Regions from separate parts of the Desulfuromusa ferrireducens genome, predicted to be linked through region 2. Evidence: riboswitches for the same ligand, from Rfam matches in the RefSeq annotation. Region 2 holds a riboswitch; the other holds the start of a gene.
The links. A riboswitch is a leader RNA that binds a small molecule or an ion and turns the genes downstream of it on or off. The one in region 2 is predicted to bind molybdenum cofactor.
Positions count from the first base shown of each region.

Region 1: another riboswitch for molybdenum cofactor. It lies ahead of ACZ5PT_RS13780 (aldehyde ferredoxin oxidoreductase C-terminal domain-containing protein); the one in region 2 lies ahead of ACZ5PT_RS05235 (ATP-binding cassette domain-containing protein).

Region 1 covers NZ_AP042415.1:3,064,563-3,073,529, forward strand. Annotated here, with positions in the region: gene ACZ5PT_RS13745 (GAF domain-containing sensor histidine kinase) at 1-397, opposite strand, end outside; gene ACZ5PT_RS13750 (iron-containing alcohol dehydrogenase) at 422-1,570, opposite strand; gene ACZ5PT_RS13755 (molybdopterin molybdotransferase MoeA) at 1,667-2,860, opposite strand; gene ACZ5PT_RS13760 (ABC transporter ATP-binding protein) at 2,827-3,549, opposite strand; gene ACZ5PT_RS13765 (ABC transporter permease) at 3,554-4,240, opposite strand; gene ACZ5PT_RS13770 (ABC transporter substrate-binding protein) at 4,250-5,050, opposite strand; gene ACZ5PT_RS13775 (iron-containing alcohol dehydrogenase) at 5,704-6,867, shown strand; molybdenum cofactor riboswitch at 6,950-7,068, shown strand; gene ACZ5PT_RS13780 (aldehyde ferredoxin oxidoreductase C-terminal domain-containing protein) at 7,108-8,835, shown strand; gene ACZ5PT_RS13785 (MoaD/ThiS family protein) at 8,961-8,967, shown strand, end outside.
Region 2 covers NZ_AP042415.1:1,142,884-1,151,850, forward strand. Annotated here, with positions in the region: gene ACZ5PT_RS05200 (hypothetical protein) at 1-1,279, opposite strand, end outside; partial or broken gene ACZ5PT_RS05205 (DUF6538 domain-containing protein) at 1,298-1,507, opposite strand; tRNA gene ACZ5PT_RS05210 (tRNA-Sec) at 1,561-1,656, opposite strand; gene mobB (molybdopterin-guanine dinucleotide biosynthesis protein B) at 1,680-2,198, opposite strand; gene ACZ5PT_RS05220 (molybdopterin molybdotransferase MoeA) at 2,200-3,417, opposite strand; gene ACZ5PT_RS05225 (ABC transporter permease) at 3,446-4,132, opposite strand; gene ACZ5PT_RS05230 (ABC transporter substrate-binding protein) at 4,142-4,942, opposite strand; molybdenum cofactor riboswitch at 5,013-5,133, opposite strand; gene ACZ5PT_RS05235 (ATP-binding cassette domain-containing protein) at 5,176-5,886, opposite strand; molybdenum cofactor riboswitch at 5,964-6,082, opposite strand; gene fdhD (formate dehydrogenase accessory sulfurtransferase FdhD) at 6,087-7,505, opposite strand; gene nrfD (NrfD/PsrC family molybdoenzyme membrane anchor subunit) at 7,655-8,890, opposite strand; gene ACZ5PT_RS05250 (4Fe-4S dicluster domain-containing protein) at 8,893-8,967, opposite strand, start outside.

The DNA of each region.
Region 1 (8,967 bases), 1.9 Mb from region 2:
TGGAACTGTGCCAGACATGGTGAGCATAATTCTGATCAGCAAAAATTGCGGCCTTTTTACTTCGGATAACCACCCAGGAGGGGGAGTCCTCAGGAAATTCATCAATCCGGCAGAAGTCGCGTGGGGTAACCGCCTTCAGGTGGAGGTTTTCCTCCTTGAGGGTGATTATGCCGATAAAACTGCAGGGTAGCGCCTGGGGCAGTTTGCTGAAGGCCCGGTCGAGCATGTCCTGTATCGACATGTCGATATTGATATCCCGGGTCAGTTGATGAAGAATTTCCAGGCGGCTGTTCTGCTTGAGGGCTTCCTCGGTCGTCTTCTTCAGCTCGACATAGTAGTTGAGCTTCGAGGAGTTGACACCGGTCAGTTGCTCTAACAGCGTTTCGTGATTATCCACAGGGAAGTCCTTCATTGCTGGAGCCTATAGCGCCCTGCGGAAAATGTCTTCAATATCCTGAAGGTTTGCCGCTCGCGGGTTGGTGACCAAGCAGGCATCGTTCAGGGCGTTTTTGCTCAGGGGCGGAATCATCTCCTCTTTGATTCCGAACTCGGCCAGCCCTTTGGCTAGTCCGATGTCGTCGAGTATTTCATTGATCGCTTCGATTGAAAGTCGTGCCGCAGCGGCCGTGCTCAGGCCACGGGTATTTTTGTCGAGAGCATTGGCAATGGTGACGAACTTTTGCGGATTAGCGCTCAGATTGAATTCCATGACATGTGGCAGGATCGCTGCGTTGGTTTCACCATGATGGTGATCCAGTAAGCCATCGATCTGGTGGGTCATGGCATGGGTCGCACCGAGAATCGCATTGGAAAAGGCGATTCCAGCGCAAAGACTGGCCATGGCCATGTTGGTATTCGCCTCGATATCGTCACGCTGCTGCACTGCTTGACGCAAGTTCTGCGAGATGAGCCGGATGGCATTGAGTGCGTGAATGTCGGTCAGCGGTGTTGCCGCCAGAGATACGAATGATTCGATGCCGTGGGTTAGCGCATCGACGCCGGTGGCTGCCGCCAACAGACTGTCTTTGGTGCGTAGCAACTCAGGGTCGACAATGGCGATGTCGGGAACCAGTGACTTTGAGATAATCGACATCTTCAGTTTGCGCTCCGTGTCGACAATGATGGCAAACTGACTGACTTCCGAACCTGCGCCAGCGGTGGTGGGAACCATGACCATTGGCGGCAGGGGGCGGGTGATGTTATTGATTCCTTCGTATTGCTGTAATGTCCCGCCGTTGCTGGCAAGCATGGCGACGGACTTGGCAACATCGACCGGGCTACCGCCACCGACGGCGATGATCGCATCGCAGCCGGACTGCAGATAGTGTTCAAGCCCCGCGCCGACTTCAAGATCTTTGGGATTGGTAGTAAGGGCAGAAAAAATTTCCGTCTGCAGACCGGCTTGTTTGAGATAGTTGCAGGCGATATCGACCCACCCGGCGCTGATAACTTCTGCGTCGCTAACCAGGAATACTTTACCGGCTCCAAGCCGAACGGCACTTTCACCAATTTGGCTCAAAGAACCACAGCCAAAGATAATTTCCGGAGTAACAAACTTGCTGATATTCATGTACGCTCTTTCCGGCAGATCAAGGCCGTTGTATTGTCTGTGTCCATTGATTCTTTCCATTATCGCAAAAAAATGCTTTCACTGCCTGAAAAACTGTTAAATCAGATGGACATCAACCGGCTCGCCTGCCTCGATTCGTTCAGGTGCCGCTGGCAGGATGGCGATCCCGTTGGCCCGTAGCATGGTCCTTAAAATACCAGTATTCTGATCACCGGAACTTGCGGCGCTCAGGCGGCCTGCGTGCTCGGTAACGAAAACCCGTAGAAATTGCACCCGTCCAGGCTTCTTTTTGACCGCTTCTTGCAGCGTAGCTTTAACGCATGGCTTGATGGGGTTGAGATGCCCCTGCATTTTCAGCAGCGCCGGCCTGACGAATTCCTCAAATGTCACCATGGTCGAGACCGGGTTGCCGGGCAATGAAAAGACTGGCTTGCCGTCCTTTAAACCGAAGGCCGTCGGTCGTCCTGGTTTGATGTTGACCTTCCAGAACAGTTGCTCGACCCCAGCGTCCTGCAACATTTCGCAGACCAGATCACGATCCCCCATCGACACCCCAGCCGAAGTGATCAAGACATCCGCCTGTAAGCCTTCGTTGAGTTTTTGCTTGAGGCTGTCGCGATTGTCACGTGCAATGCCGAGCAGCACCGGTTCACCGCCAACTTCCTTAACCGCGGCCGCGAGGGAGTAGGCATTGCTGTTGGCTATTTGTCCTGGGCCGATCGGTTCCCCTGGTTCGACCAGTTCGTCACCGGTCGACAGGATGGCGACTTGCGGCCGTTTGAAAACCTTGACCGTTTTGCAACCAAAGGAGGCGAGCAGGTTGATTTCCGCCGGACGCAGAATGCTGCCGGTGGTTATAACCACCTCACCCTGCGGAATATCCTCGCCACGAAAACGGATATGATCACCAACCTGGAACGGGCTGACGATGACCACCTGTGTGCCATCCTCTTCGGTCTCTTCGATGGGGACAATCGCCTGACAGCCGCTCGGGATTGGCGCGCCGGTCATAACTTTTATTGCACTTCCCGGAGCAACATGAAGATCCCCGGCGCTGGCGCCAGCCGAAATATAGCCGCTTATGGTCAGTCGCGCGCCAACGCGGCTGTCTTCGTGCCGGACCGCGTAGCCGTCCATGGCCGAATTGTCCCAACGCGGCAGTTCGCAGGGCGATTCAATGTCCTTTGCCAGGACACGGCCAACGGCATCAAGTAAGGTGACCGAGTCGCTACCTAACGGCATGACCCGGTCGAGGATCAGAGCCCTTGCACTTTCAAAGGATTTAGCCATCTGTGTTGCTCCATGGTGGTGAGTTCAATCTGTTTCATTGGGTTTTTGGGGCTGGCGATCAGGCGACCATTCTCCAGCCGGATGGTTTCGCTGCCCAACCGCTCGGGTTGCGTCAGATCATGGGTGGTAAAGATCAGCGTAACGCCATAATTTGGAAGCCTGCTGAGTAATTCCTCAAACGCGGGCAGGCTGGCGCTGTCGATGTTCGCGGTCGGTTCATCTAGCAGCAGCACTTCAGGTTGCAAGGCCAGAGCACGGGCCAAGGCCACTCGTTGTACTTCCCCTCCTGAGAGTTTGTCGGCTTTACGCTGTTCGAAACCGTTCAGGCCGACCGTCTCAAGGGTCGATTTGATCCGTATTTTTTGCTCTTTTCCCGGAATGCCGCGCAACTTCAGCCCGAAAGTGAGATTGTCCGCCACCGTCCCCTTGAGCAGGTAGGGGGATTGCTCGACCAGGGTGACCTTCTGCCGTCGCTGCGTCAGGGTTTCTGCTGTCGCGGCGAAGCTAATAGTCCCTCGCTGCGGCACGCTCAAAAAAGCCAGCGCCCTGAGCAGGGTGCTTTTCCCGGCCCCATTGTCTCCCGTTAGCGCATAGCTGCGGTTTGGCAACAGTTCCAGTCTCTCAATCGAGAGGCTGAAGCTCTGCCCCTGACGAATGATCACATCTTTTAAGCGGAGTACCGGTTTCATCAACTTACCTTTGTTGCAACAGGTTCAAAAATAGATTTACGAACAGGGCGACACTCAAAAGCACCATCCCCAACGCCAGGCCGAAGGCGAATTCTCCCTTGCTGGTTTCCAGAGCGATCGCCGTGGTCATGGTGCGGGTTGAACCGCGGATATTGCCGCCGAGCATCATCGCGACCCCGACTTCGCCGATAACCCGGCCAAAACCGGCAATTACTGCCGCCATCACCCCGAAACGGATCTCTCTAAGCAACTGTATTCCGGCTTGAAGTGGCGTCGCCCCCAGCGTCAACGCGGTGTTGATGATCCGTTTGTCTGAACCCTTGACAGCGGCCAGAACATAATTGGCGATGATCGGTATGGCCAGCACCATCTGGCCGACAATCATCGCCAGTGGCGTGAACAGCAGGCCGAGACTGCCAACCGGACCCTGCCTGCTGAACAGTCCAAACAACACCAGGCCGACAACCACGGTCGGCAGCGCCATCAGGGTGTTCAGCAGTGTAACCAGTACGCGCCGACCGCGAAACTGTGCCAGCCCGAGCAACACGCCAGCAGGGACAGCCAGCAGCGCCGACAGGACAATGGCCGTGCAGGAGGTATAGAGGGAGGTCCAGACGATACTCTGGATCTCCCGATCAAAGGCGAATACCAGCTCAATCGCCTGCAATAATGATCCACTCAGATAGCCCAAGCTATTCCCTTATTGGACGTAGAAAAGCTGCTCACCACCGCGGCGATAAGCGGTGATAAGGCTTTTCGCCTGAGGGGAAGTCAGGTAGTCGAGAAACTTTTCGGCCAATTTTACCTTGACGTGTGGATGTTTCTGCGGATTGACCATGATCACGCCGTAGGGGTTAAACAGCCGCTGGTCCCCTTCGCTGACAACCTGCAGATCAGTCTTGCCTTTGAACGCCAGATAGGTGCCGCGATCGCTCAGCGTATAGCCCTGGCGTTCTCCTGCCATAACAATCACCTCGCCCATACCGCGGCCAGCTTCCAGGTACCAGTCGCCGTATGGGGTGACCTCGGCCGCTTGCCAGAGTTGTTTCTCGCGGCTGTGGGTGCCGGAGTCATCGCCGCGTGAGACGAAGGTCGCTTCGGTCGCGGCAATTTTGGCCATGGCGGCGGCGACATCGTTTGCTTCTTTAAGGCCGGCCGGATCCTTGGCTGGTCCGAGGATGACAAAATCGTTGTACATCACGTCCCGCCGGTCGACGCCGTAGCCTGCGGCAACAAACTTATCTTCTTTATTGCGGGCATGCACCATGACGACATCAACATCGCCCGATTCCCCCAGTTTGATTGCTTTGCCGGTGCCGACGGCGATTACATCAACCTGGCAATCATTGGCCTGCTCAAAAGGCGGGAGCAGTACCGCCAGTAACCCTGAATTTTCTGTCGAAGTGGTGGTTGCCAGGCGCAGATGCTCGGTCGCCAACGCAGGGGTGGTCAGTGCCCCTAACAGGCAAGCGGTGATTAACAACGTCAGTCTTGATTTCATTGGTTCATCCTTCTGTCTTGTGTTTGTCGAATAGATAGGTTGTCCGTTTAGGGCAAGGCGAAAACCGTCGCTTGCAGTTTTGTCCGGCGACAGCCTTTCTTTCAGGCAGGGCATCAATTGCAAAAGTCATGCAAATTTCCAGTTTTCCTTCCAGACGATGGGTTTATCGCGACGACGAGAGTGTGCTGATAGGCGGCAGTTCGACAGAGTTAAACGTTGTTACGTATACGGGCTGGGAGCTGGGGTGGGTTTTAGATATTTATATGGGCTGTCCTTTTCGGCGATCCCTGCTCGTTGAACAGCAGGGCTACCATGTAGTGGAATGTATTAAATAGGTACATATTGTCCCACTTTGGAACGATTTGTGCCATGAACTGTGTTTGTCGCAGGGAGGGTAGGGGGAGGTGTGACAGGTGTGGCAGGTGTAGCAGATCGATCCGTTCTGGAACGTTCTGTGCCGAAATAGTCCTGAAGGAGAAATTTAGTTCAATACTGTTTCTGTCAGCGATGGCAAGAAATAAGATTGTGTTTACGGTATGTTAAGTACTTTTTTCGCAACTGGCACCCTTGTTGCTCTAGTCCTAAACCTACGTTTTACTTTTTATATTTTCTGGCAACACAACAACACCAATGAAACAACAAGGAGAGAAAAAATGGCTTTAGCAGATCAAACTTATGGATTCTATATTCCGACTGTTTCCCTCATGGGCGTAGGTTCCTCAAAGGAAACCGGCGAACAGGTCAAGGCGCTGGGCGGCACCAAGGCACTGTTGGTCACCGATAAGGGCATTGTCGCTATGGGCATGGCTGAGCAGATCAAAGTTCAGGTCGAAGCCGCTGGTATTCCCGTGGTCATCTTCGACGGTTCCGAGCCAAACCCGACCGACAAAAACGTTCATGACGGTCTGGAGGTTTACCAGGGCGAGAAATGCGACACCATCATTTCCCTCGGTGGCGGCTCTTCCCACGACTGTGCTAAGGGCATCGGCATGGTTGCCACCAATGGCGGGCACATCCGCGATTGCGAAGGCGTTAACAAGACCACTAAGGCAATGCCTCCTTTTGTCGCCATTAACACCACCGCCGGTACCGCTTCAGAGATGACCCGCTTCTGCATCATCACCAACACCGATACCAAAGTGAAAATGGCTATCGTTGACTGGCGTTGCACGCCAAATATCGCCATCAATGATCCAGTCCTGATGGTCGGCAAGCCTGCTGCCCTGACCGCTGCAACCGGCATGGATGCACTGACTCACGCGGTTGAGGCCTACGTCTCGACCATTGCCACCCCAATCACTGACGCCTGTGCCATCAAGGCGATTGAGCTGGTTGCCGAGTACCTGCGTCCGGTCGTTGCCAACGGCGACAACCTCGAAGGGCGTGACAAGATGGCCTACGCTGAGTACCTCGCTGGCATGGCCTTCAACAACGCCTCCCTCGGTTATGTCCACGCTATGGCCCACCAGCTCGGTGGCTTCTACAATCTCCCCCATGGTGTCTGTAACGCTATCCTGCTGCCGTCGGTCTGCGAATTTAACGTTATCGCCAACCCACAGCGTTTCGCTGATATCGCCGTGGCGATGGGTGAGAACATTGACGGTTTGAGTGTTGTTGCTGCTGCCGCCAAGGGCATCGCGGCAATCCGCAAGCTCTCTGCTGACATTGGCATCCCGACCGGTCTGACCGCACTCAACGTTAAGGAAGCTGACCTTGCCGTTATGGCAGGCAACGCTCAGAACGATGCCTGCATGTTGACCAACCCGCGCAAGGCGAACCTCGATGACGTCATCGGCATCTACCAGGCCGCAATGTAAGCGTTTCGGATTCTGGGGCCGGGGTGAATACTCTCCCGGCCCTTTTTTGCAATAAGCAGCAATCTGGCTGTTAGTTATTGAAACAAATATCGATCTCCGAGCCTGATCACCTTAGAGGATTTTCCTGATGGTGGCAGGCCGCCGGGTTCCGCTGGAAACGGCGCGGCCTCCCTTTCGAAAAGGAGATTGAACGTATATGTGCATTACGCATCATCTTTGCCGAATGGGAGTATCTACAACATGGACAAAATTTTTCGCGTTAACATGACCGACCTCACCAGCAGCGTTGAGGAGGTTCCGCAAAACTGGGCTGGCCTCGGTGGCCGCGCCCTGACCTCGACCATCGTTTCCGCAGAGGTCGATCCCGCCTGTCACCCGCTGGGATTAAATAATAAATTGGTCTTCGCTCCTGGTTTGCTCTCAGGCACTGCGGCCGCCAACTCCGGGCGAATGTCCTGTGGCGCCAAGAGTCCCCTGACTGGCACCATCAAAGAGAGCAACACCGGCGGCACCACCGCTCAGCAGTTTGCCAAGATGGGCATCAAAGCGCTGATAATCGAGGGCCTGCCGAAGGAAGACAAATTCTACAGCCTCAACATCACCGTTAACGGTGTGACCATCGCCGAAGAGACTGAGCTGCTCGGTCAAGGTAACTTTGCTGTCATTGAGGCGCTTGAGGCCAAGTTCGACAAGAAGGTCGGCATCATGATGATCGGCCAGGCCGGTGAAGCGAAGATGGCCGCTGCCAATATTTCGGTCAAAGACCCCGACAGCAAGATCCGTAGCCACGGCCGCGGCGGCATGGGTGCGGTCATGGGCTCGAAAAAGATCAAGTACATCACCGTTGATGCGAGCGACGCTCCCGGCGTCACCATCGCCGATCCGGAGAAATTCAAGGCCGCGGCCCGCATTTTCGCCAAGACGATTCTTGATCACCCGGTCGCTGGTGAAGGTCTGGCTACCTACGGCACCAACGTCTTGGTAAATATCCTCAATGAGGCTGGTGGTCTGCCAACCCGCAACTTCACCTACGGTCAGTTCGAAGCACACGACAACATCAGCGGCGAGACCATGCATGACACCATCGTCGAGCGCGGTGGCAAGACCAAGCACGGCTGTCATGCCGGTTGCATCATGAAATGCTCACAGGTCTACAATGACAAGGACGGCAAGTACCTTACTTCCGGCTTTGAGTACGAGACCATCTGGGGCTTAGGTGCCAACTGCTGTATCGAGATCCTCGATGATATCGCCGTAGCCGACAGCATCATGGATGATATCGGTGTCGACTCCATCGAGACCGCCGTCATGTTCGGTGTCGCCATGGAAGCCGGCATTCTCCCCTTTGGCGACGGCAAAGGGGTCATCCGTTTACTGAGGGAAGAAATCGGCAAAGTCACCCCGCTCGGCCGGATTCTCGGTGGTGGTGCCGGCAGCGTCGGCAAAACCTACGGCGTCACCCGCGTCCCAGTGGTCAAGAATCAGGCGATCCCTGCCTACGACCCTCGCAGTGTCAAGGGTATCGGCATCACCTACGCGACCAGCACCATGGGCGCCGACCACACTGCCGGTTACGCTATCGCCACCAATATCCTGAATATCGGCGGTTACGTTGACCCGCTGAAGAAGGATGGTCAGGTCGAGCTCTCTCGCAACCTGCAGATTGCTACCGCCGCCGTCGACTCGACCGGTATGTGTATCTTTGTCGCTTTCCCGGCTCTGGACATCCCTGAGTGTCTGCCGGCGCTGATCGACATGATCAACGCCCGCTTCGGGATCGAACTGACCGGCGACGATGTCACCAACCTCGGCAAAAGCGTCCTCAAGACCGAGCGTGCCTTCAATATTGGCGCTGGCTTCACCAATAAGGACGATCGGCTGCCCGAATTCTTCCTCGAGCCGGTCGCGCCGCACAATGCGGTCTGGGATTTCACTGGTGACGAGATCGATGCATTCTGGGACTTTTAAACCATCTCTCAAGAGGGTGTAAACTCTCTCTCCTGCCCGGTGTGGCCGTCACTGTGCGGCCACACCGGGATTTTTTTCACGAGTACCAGCGTGAGTGATGGATTGCAGAAAACAGGGAGAATGAGATGAAGA
Region 2 (8,967 bases):
TCGGGAACAGTCTGTCGTGTCCCTGGGCAATAAATTCGCGGTAGTTCAAAAGCCCTAACTCGATCAGAGTTTGATGCACAGGCACCCTCCGTACCGACCCTTCAGTCTTGCCCCCCTGCCGGCGTTCCCCATCGATGACAATCCGGAAGAACCAGCAATCAGCCTTGTCGTCATACCGAATATCATCGCAATACAACTGACACAGTTCACTCTGTCGGCAGCCAGAAAGTATGGCAATAATCGGCAACCAGTAGTTTTCGGCGTTCTTATAACAGTGCTTCGCCTTGGTAAAATAGGACGTCTGGAGTAAGCGTAAGATCTCGTCAATACTCCAAGGCAGATAACGATCCTGACTTTCCAGTTCCCCCTCTTCGTTGACCTCCTGGCTGACCTTAAACTTCCAAGTAGGGCAGGGGTTTCGATCGATCCAGCCTTTTTTTGCAGCTTTTTTGAAAATGCTGTTTAACCCGGTTAGGCGGTACTTGATGGAATTCATCTTGATCGGCTCGCCCAAATCGGTACGGTTGACGATCGCTTCCGCCGACATGTGGTCAAGGTCTCTTCTTGAAGAAGCCCCCTTCGGCCATTTACGGATGATCTCACCGGCCTTGAGGATTTCCTGTTCATCGTAATCGCGGATCGGTTTGTCAACCAGCACCCGGAGCAGCGCCTTATGGTTTTGCTGCACCTTGATCAGGGAGGTCTTCTTATTGTTCTGCGCTTGTTCGGCCTCGATCAGTGCACAAACCTCTGACAGCAATTTGTTGGGTCGATCCATTTTACGGCGCAGTTCCCGGTCATACTCAGTATCATTGCAGCGCAGGCGCTCGACCTCTATTTCGAGAATATCAATCTCGGTCCGCACCATTGCCTGGACAAGGCGGTAAAAGTCGGTCGGAGGATCTTTGTTGTATGCTTCTTCGTTAGGATTCAGGTAGTCCTTGGGAGGAAGGTCGATATCCTGCCCGCTTTGTTCAGCCAGAGAATAGGCCGAAATACGAGTGATGTCATCGAAATGGCCATAGCGCCGCAATTCTTTGCGCGCCTTGATGCCGGCCTGATAGTGTTCGAGGAGGGCAGCGTAATCTTCTTCAGTACGGTCTTCGGCAAACTGCCGGTACAACAGCAGGTCATCTTGCCCCTGATTGAGGGAGCGAATATCCCCGGACATGGCAGCCTGGCACATGTCGCTTCCGTGCTCACGCTGCCGTTCATAGCCAGCAAGCACCCTGTCTTTATAGCGTTGCACTAACTGTGCGATCTGTTCGTCACTTAGCATATCCATCCTGATCGTGGTAAATAGTTCTTCGGTCTTATAAACAAGTACCCGCAGCCGGCGCTTTGCCTGTTTGTAGTTTCGAGTCCGAAGCGATACGGTAATGAATTTCTGCTGCAAAAAAGAAAAAAGGTCAGCAGGCACTCTCATACGAAAGTAATACTGCTGACCTCTTTTAGTTAAGTAGCTGCACCCCATAGGAGGCCTCCAGTGTGTTACAACGCGTGTCATAGCACCAGAGTCCTGGTTGTCAGCCCGAATAATTTCAGCTACTTATATGTATTTGGCGGAGGTAGATGAGAATCGAACTCACCCGGGAAGGGATACTCCCCACATCGGTTTTGAAGACCGTGAGCGTCACCAGACCGCTAACTACCTCCGTAACTTTTTGAATGTCACAGTTTTAACTTTTCAAACCCAGCTTTTCAACAACAAAATCGGCCACGGCCGAGGGATTGTTCAGATCAAGTTGCGGCACGTCAACCTGCAGCTCGGTATCGGTCGCTACCGCCACCAGGGTGGGATCCTGTCGTTCCCCCCGCGTAATCAGCCCTTCACCATGCGCCTGACGATAGAGCTCGATCTTCGGCAAGCCACTCTGTTTGAAACCTTCGACCAGAACCAGATCGACATCGGGAAAATAATCGCCGATCAACTCCTCTATTTCCGGTGATTGCTGATGCTGCTTAACCAGCGCCAACTTGCTTGACGAGCAGATCAGCATGCTGTCCGCTCCAGCCTCGGTAAAGCGGTGGCTGTCTTTACCGGGATGATCAATCTCGAACTTATGTGCGTCGTGCTTGATCGCCCCAACCTTGTAACCGCGTGCTTTGAGCTCGCTGATCACGGTGGTCAGCAGGGTGGTTTTACCGGTCCCGGAACGGGCGATAAATGAGATAGCCGGTGGCTGTTTTCTGTCCATACTAATACCCCAACGCCGTGGACGCCCCAAGCAGGTGCACATCCAGTTTATCCCCTGCTGCGTAATAATCTCTGTCGGGAGCCAAAAGAGCAATCCCCTGAGCGTAGATCATGGTGCGCAGGATACCGGTATTCTGATCCCCAGCGCTGACGATGACCATTTCTCCCTGTTCATTCAACTCAACCGCCACCCGCATCAACTGGAGACGGTCATACTTCTTTTTCACCGGTTCCTGGAGTTTGGCTTTGAACAGCGGCTTGAGCAGGGTGCGGTGACCCATCATCTTTAGCAAGGCCGGACGGACAAACTCTTCAAAAGTAATCATCGTTGAAACCGGATTGCCGGGCAGGGAAAAAACAGGAGTTTTACCCTGCATGCCGAACGCGGTCGGTTTACCTGGCTTGATGTTGATTTTCCAGAACAGTTGCTTTACGCCCAGTTCTTCGAGGACCTCGCGGACGTAATCACGATCACCGGCGGACACTCCAGCCGAAGTAATCAACACGTCGGCCTGCAATCCATCACTGAGCTTTTCCCGCAAACTCTCCAGGTTGTCGCGGGCGATGCCGAGCATCAACGGTTCGGCGCCAATCTCGCGGATCGCCGCCGCCAGGGCCCAGGAGTTGCTATTGATAACGCCTCCTTCGAAACGCAGTTCATCCAGTTCCTGCAGCTCATCGCCGGTGGAAAGGATCGCCACTCGGACCCGACGGCGCACCTTGACCATCGACATGCCGAAAGAGGCGAGCAGGCTGATTTCGGCGGGTCGCAACACGGTTCCGGCCTCGATAACCCGATCTCCCGGTTTGATATCTTCGCCCTGCCAGCGGATATGCTCGCCCTTTTTGACCGGCCCGAGAATAGTCACCTGACCAGGGGCTTCAACGGTCTCCTCAAAGGGCACAATCGCATCGGCACCTTGCGGAATCGGCGCCCCGGTCATGATCTTGACCGCCGTCTGCGCCTTGACCGTGCAATTCAACCGGCCTCCGGCAGGCAGATAGCCGACTAACGGCAGGATCGCTCCGGTGGAACAATCCTCAGCACGCACCGCGTAGCCATCCATCGCTGAATTATCGAACAACGGTAACGGTTGGTTGGCAATGACATCCTCGGCGACCGCCCGACCGGCAGCGTCGAGCAAGGAAACTTTTTCTATCGCCAACGGTTCGACAGCATCAATAATCTGCTGGCGCGCCTGATAAAATGAAATCGGCATCTTTTCTCCTCATCGTTAAACTTTATTTTTAGCGTTGCTGAAGCAGATTTAATCCCAAATTAACCAGCAGCGCCACCCCCATCAACACCAATCCGAGAGCCAGTCCAAAAGCAAACTCCCCCTTACTTGTTTCCAGGGCAATGGCAGTCGTCATGGTGCGGGTGGTGCCGCGGATATTGCCACCGAGCATCATCGCCACGCCGACTTCGGCAATCACGCGGCCGAAACCAGCGATCACCGCCGCCATCACGCCGAAACGAATCTCGCGCAGCAGTTGCACCGCCGCCTGCAAACGGGAGGCGCCGAGGGTCAGGGCAGTGTTGATAATCCGCTCGTCGGACCCGCTGACTGCCGCCAACACCAGGTTGGCAACGATTGGTGTGGCCAACACCGTTTGCCCGGCAATCATCGCCAGCGGTGTAAACAGCAATCCGAGATCCCCGAGTGGCCCCTGTCGACTGAACAAACCGAACAGTAGCAGGCCAACCACTACAGTCGGCAGAGCCATCAAGGTATTCAGCAGGGTGATCATCAACCGCCGGCCGCGAAACCGGCTGATCCCCAGCCAGAGACCGATCGGCACCCCAACCAGCGCGGCCATCAGGATGGCGCAACTGGAGGTGTACAGGGATGTCCAGACGGTCATCTGGACATCCCGATCGAAACTGATGATCAGCTCAACGGCTGCAAGCAGGGATTCACCTAAAAAGCCCAAAGAGTTTCCTTACTCGGCAACGTAAAAAAGTTGCTCGCCACCTTTACGGAAACTGGTGATCAGGGCCCGGGCTGGAGGAGAAACCAGATAGTCGAGGAATTTTTTCGCGTGCTCGACCTTTACATGGTCGTGTTTGGCCGGATTTACCATGATCACGCCATAAGGGTTAAACAGGCCGTTATCTCCTTCGACGGCAATTCGCAGCTCGGTCTTGGTTTTGAATGCCAAGTAGGTGCCGCGGTCGGTCAAGGTATAACCCTGACGCTCGCCAGCCATGACGATTACCTCGCCCATGCCGCGGCCAGCTTCCAGGTACCAGTCTCCAGCCGGTGCAACAGCAGCCTTTTTCCACAACTGCTTTTCGCGCGAGTGGGTGCCGGAATCGTCGCCACGCGAGACAAAGGTACTACCGGTGGCAGCAATCTTGGCCATAGCGGCGGTCGCGTCTTTACTGCCTTTAATCCCTGCGGGGTCACTGGCCGGGCCGATGATGATGAAGTCATTGTACATGACATCGCGGCGATCAACGCCGAAACCGGCGGCGACAAATTTATCTTCCTTGCTGCGCGCATGCACCAACACCACATCGACATCGCCGTTTTCGCCCAACTTGATCGCTTTGCCGGTGCCGACGGCAATGACGTCAACCTTGCAATCGTTGGCCTGCTCAAACGGCGGCAGCAACTCGGCCAGCAGACCGGAATTTTCCGTTGAGGTGGTCGTCGCGAGACGCAAATGCTCGCTGGCCAATGCACTTCCGGCTAGCACCAACAGGCAACTTAGCAGAACCAAAATACGCTGTACTTTCATTTTCCTCTATCCTCCATCTTGCAAACAAAAAACGCCTTTCAGATGAAAGGCGTAAACAGCCGCACCCATTTAGTGCAACTGTACGTCTCCTTTCCAAATACGGGAGGTCCGGTCGTTTCCCACCGAACCCAACGGCTTTAGCGCCACGGCAAATACCGACAGGCAAAAAAAGCTCGGAGAATGACAATCATGTTGTGCATGTTCCAGACGGCCCAGTGGGTCGCCCGATTTGCTTATCCCTTCACCTGCCGCAGCAGGGGTTGATAGTTCTCGTTTGGGTGAACCGCTGGCGTTTGCTGCAGCTGACCATCGGCCAAGGAGAGGATCTCACCGCCCAGCCGCTGCGGCTGTTGCGCATCATGGCTGGCGATCACCACCGTCATCCCTTGCAGTGGGAGACCGACCAGGAAACGCTCCAAAGCAGCCAATTGTCCGACATCGAGATTGGCGGTCGACTCATCGAGCAGTAACAGCTGCGGCCGCAAGCAGAGGGCTCGCGCCAGCGCAACCCGCCGGGTTTCACCGCCGGATAATTGTTCTGCCGAGCGCTGCTGAAAACCGTCCAAGCCGACAACCTGCAGCGCCTGATCGATCCGGCTTTGTAACTCCTGTCCTTTTAAGCCACGCAGTTTCAAACCGAAAGCGAGATTCTTCTCAACACTGCCGACAAACAGCAGCGGATTCTGTTCGAGCAGGGTGATCTGTTGCCGCAGCCGTTGCAGACTGGACCCGGTCCATAACACCGGCTGCCCGGCAAAACTCAGCTGCCCACTTTGTGGCTGTTGCAAAAGGGCCAACAGTCGCAGCAGGGTACTTTTCCCAGCGCCGTTTTCCCCTTTCAGAACATAGAGACGTCCTGTTTGCAGATTGAGCCTCGGCACCTGCAGGGAAAAATCCCCTTGTTGCAAGCTGATATTGTTTAGTTCGAGCAGCGTCGTCATCATGCCGATCCCACAAAAAAAGCTCCTTCCGCATGGAAGAAGCCCTTAAAAGACCATAGGAGACAGATAAGCTGCACCAGTAGCCTTTTTCAGGATCCCCTTTCCAAACGGGAGGCCCGGCCGTTTCCAGCCGCACCCATCGACCGACCGCCATCAGGAAAACCCTCTAAGGCGGGACGGTTCGGAGAACCAATATTTAGTTTTTAGTTGCTGTTGCCTTCGAGCAACGGCACGGAACTTAACTCCTCATTGCTAACCAGAGTACCACGCAGTCGGAAATAATCCTCCGGCGTGTTGATATTCTGAAAGCTTTTCTCGCCAGGATCAAGCTCTTTTATCTTTTTGCTGGAAATTTCTACTACTTTGACCTGATCGAAGAACAGCATGATCCGCCGCTGTCCGCCGTCCAGCACCTGCTCCATGGCCGACAAACAACTCTTGTCGTAGAGGGCATGCAACGGCTCGTGGCCACCACTGCTGTTCGGAATAACCAGATCGCCACGACTGGCCTGAGCACAAATATGCCGGACCACACGAGCGGAGATAAACGGCATATCACAGCCGACGACAAAAATCTGCTCGTTGCCGGCGTGGGCCAGCCCGGAATGAACCCCGGCCAGCGCCCCCTGCGCATAGTAGAGATCGGGGACCTTGCGACAATCGATTTCGCTGTACAGTTCCGGCGAATTGGTAACGATCACCACCTCATCGAACAAGGCCGCCATGCGGCTATAAACATGATCGATGAAGCGCGCGCCCTGAATCGGTAGCAACGACTTATCGCTGCCCATGCGCCGACTTTCGCCACCAGCGAGGATCACCCCAGTGATGCCGGGGATCCGCTTAGCGGCACCAGAAATCTGCAGTTGCTGGGCATGGCTGTAAATTTCCAGACCGCTGCCACGCAGGTAACCGACCAAGGTAATTCCGGCCTGCTGACAGAGCTCGATGGCCTTGTCGGTCGGCGAGGTCCGGGAGGCGATCAGGCCGATGCCAAGCCGCGCGGCCTTGGCAACCATCTCGGTAGAAATCCGGCCCGATGTCACCAGCATCTTATCTTGCAAGTTGAGTTGCTTGAAGAGCGCCTCTCCGGCGAGCCGGTCAAGGGTATTGTGGCGGCCGATATCCTCGGCATAGAGCAGCAGACCATCTTCATCGCCGATCGCCGCCGAGTGGATGCCGCCGTGGCTGCGATATTGCTCGGTCCGCTCGTTCAACTCTTTCATCAGCTGAAAGAGGCGGTCACTGCTGTAGCGGCGCTGTTTTTGCCGTGAATCAGCGAGCAAACGCTCGGGCAGATTATAGGCGATACCGGTTCCACAACCGGAGGTCAGGGTCGGTTGCAGTAGCTCCGGCAGATCGCCCCGCAGACGCACTTCGGCCAAGCCGAAATCGTCACAGACGCCGAGAGAAAGAATATCATCGAGCGAATCGATGAAGCCCTGCAGGCGAAAAAAACCAGCCAGCAGAAAATTGAGTTTGTGCGGCGAACTGACCAGGGTCGCCAGTTCGCGGCCATTGACGCGCAAACGTAGCGGATATTCTTCAACCACCGCCCGCCGGGCGCTTTCACTGCGCCCTTTGGTCAGGCGAATAATTTTATGTTCAGATGGCTTTTCCATAGATCTCAAACCTCAACTCAAATCACGAAGATTTGGAGTGATTTAGTAGCAAATACAGATTAGCGTCTCTCCAGCGCCACGACAATCGCTTTTCCGGCGCAGGAGAAGAACCTCCTGCGACAACGCCGCAGGAGGTCAACAATGAGCGCTTAATTCACGCCGGAAACAGCTTTGCCTTTCGGCAATTTAGCGGTTGCTGGTTGCTGTTCGTCTCCACCAATCTTATGGAAGGAATCGGGCAACGAGTAATCGACCGTTTCCGGGTGATGTTCAAAGATCGGGAAATACTTGGCGATCAAGACGAAGAACAGGATATGCCCGGCGATGATACCGATAGTCACCAGCGATTCAACAATCGAAGGATAATAGATCTGGTCTGGATTCATCATTCCGAACATCGAAACGTTAAAGCGATTCAGCACCAGACCAAAAACCACCAGACATGCAGCGATCGCCCGACGGCGATCATCATTACGCACCGACTTCTGGGTAAACATGAAGAAGGGCAGAATAAATCCAATCACCAGCTCAACAACAAACAGCAGCGTCAGCACCGGACGATCGAAAAAGGGGCCATTCGACAAAGCCAGCAGACTGTAGCCCCGCACAGCGAGATACAGGCCGAGCGTCCAAGGTAGAATCTTCGCCAGGGTCTGCAAAAACACCCCTTCGTTCGCCTGTCCCATCCATTTGTGACAAGCGGTCGCCTCAATAATGATGATGCACATACCGGAACAGATGGCGCTGATCCAAAACAGCAACGGCAGCAGCGGGTTGTACCAGAGGTTGTGCAGCTTGTCGACAGCGATCAGAAAGAAGGTACCGAGCGACGATTGGTGCAGGGTCGAGATCGCTGCGGCCAGAATAACCAGCGGCATTTCCAGCCAACGCAGCACCCGCAAAGACAAGTGCCAACCGAACTTTTCCGCCACCGGCGAAAGAAATTCGAGAAACAGCACCGTGGTGTAGGCCATAACGCACATGGAAACTTCAAACATCGGTGAATGGACGTTCCAGTAACGCAGGACGTGCCAGCCTTTATGAGGTTGCCCAAGGTCAAGGATCAGACCGATACAGACCAGCGAGTAACCCAAGAAGCCGGTCACAATCGCCGGGCGTACCAGCGGCTCGAGCTTTTTAATATGGAAACAATGGACAATGGCTCCCAAAGTGAAAGCCCCAGCGGCCAACGGCACCGCCGTCACCACATCGAAGGAGATCCACAATCCCCAGGGGTAGGTGTCATTCATGTTGGTGGTCGCACCCAGGCCAAAAACAAAGCGCACCATAGACGCTAGCGCAGCGACGACGACCAGAAAGATCAGAAACTTAATAAAGCTGTGGTAGCCTTTGACTTCATTGACAACATATTTAGCTGCAGTCATCGTTAATCCTCCTTCTCTGGCGCAGGATTATCGGCCTGCTCGGCTTCTCTCTCGTTCTTCAGTCGATCGCGACGATG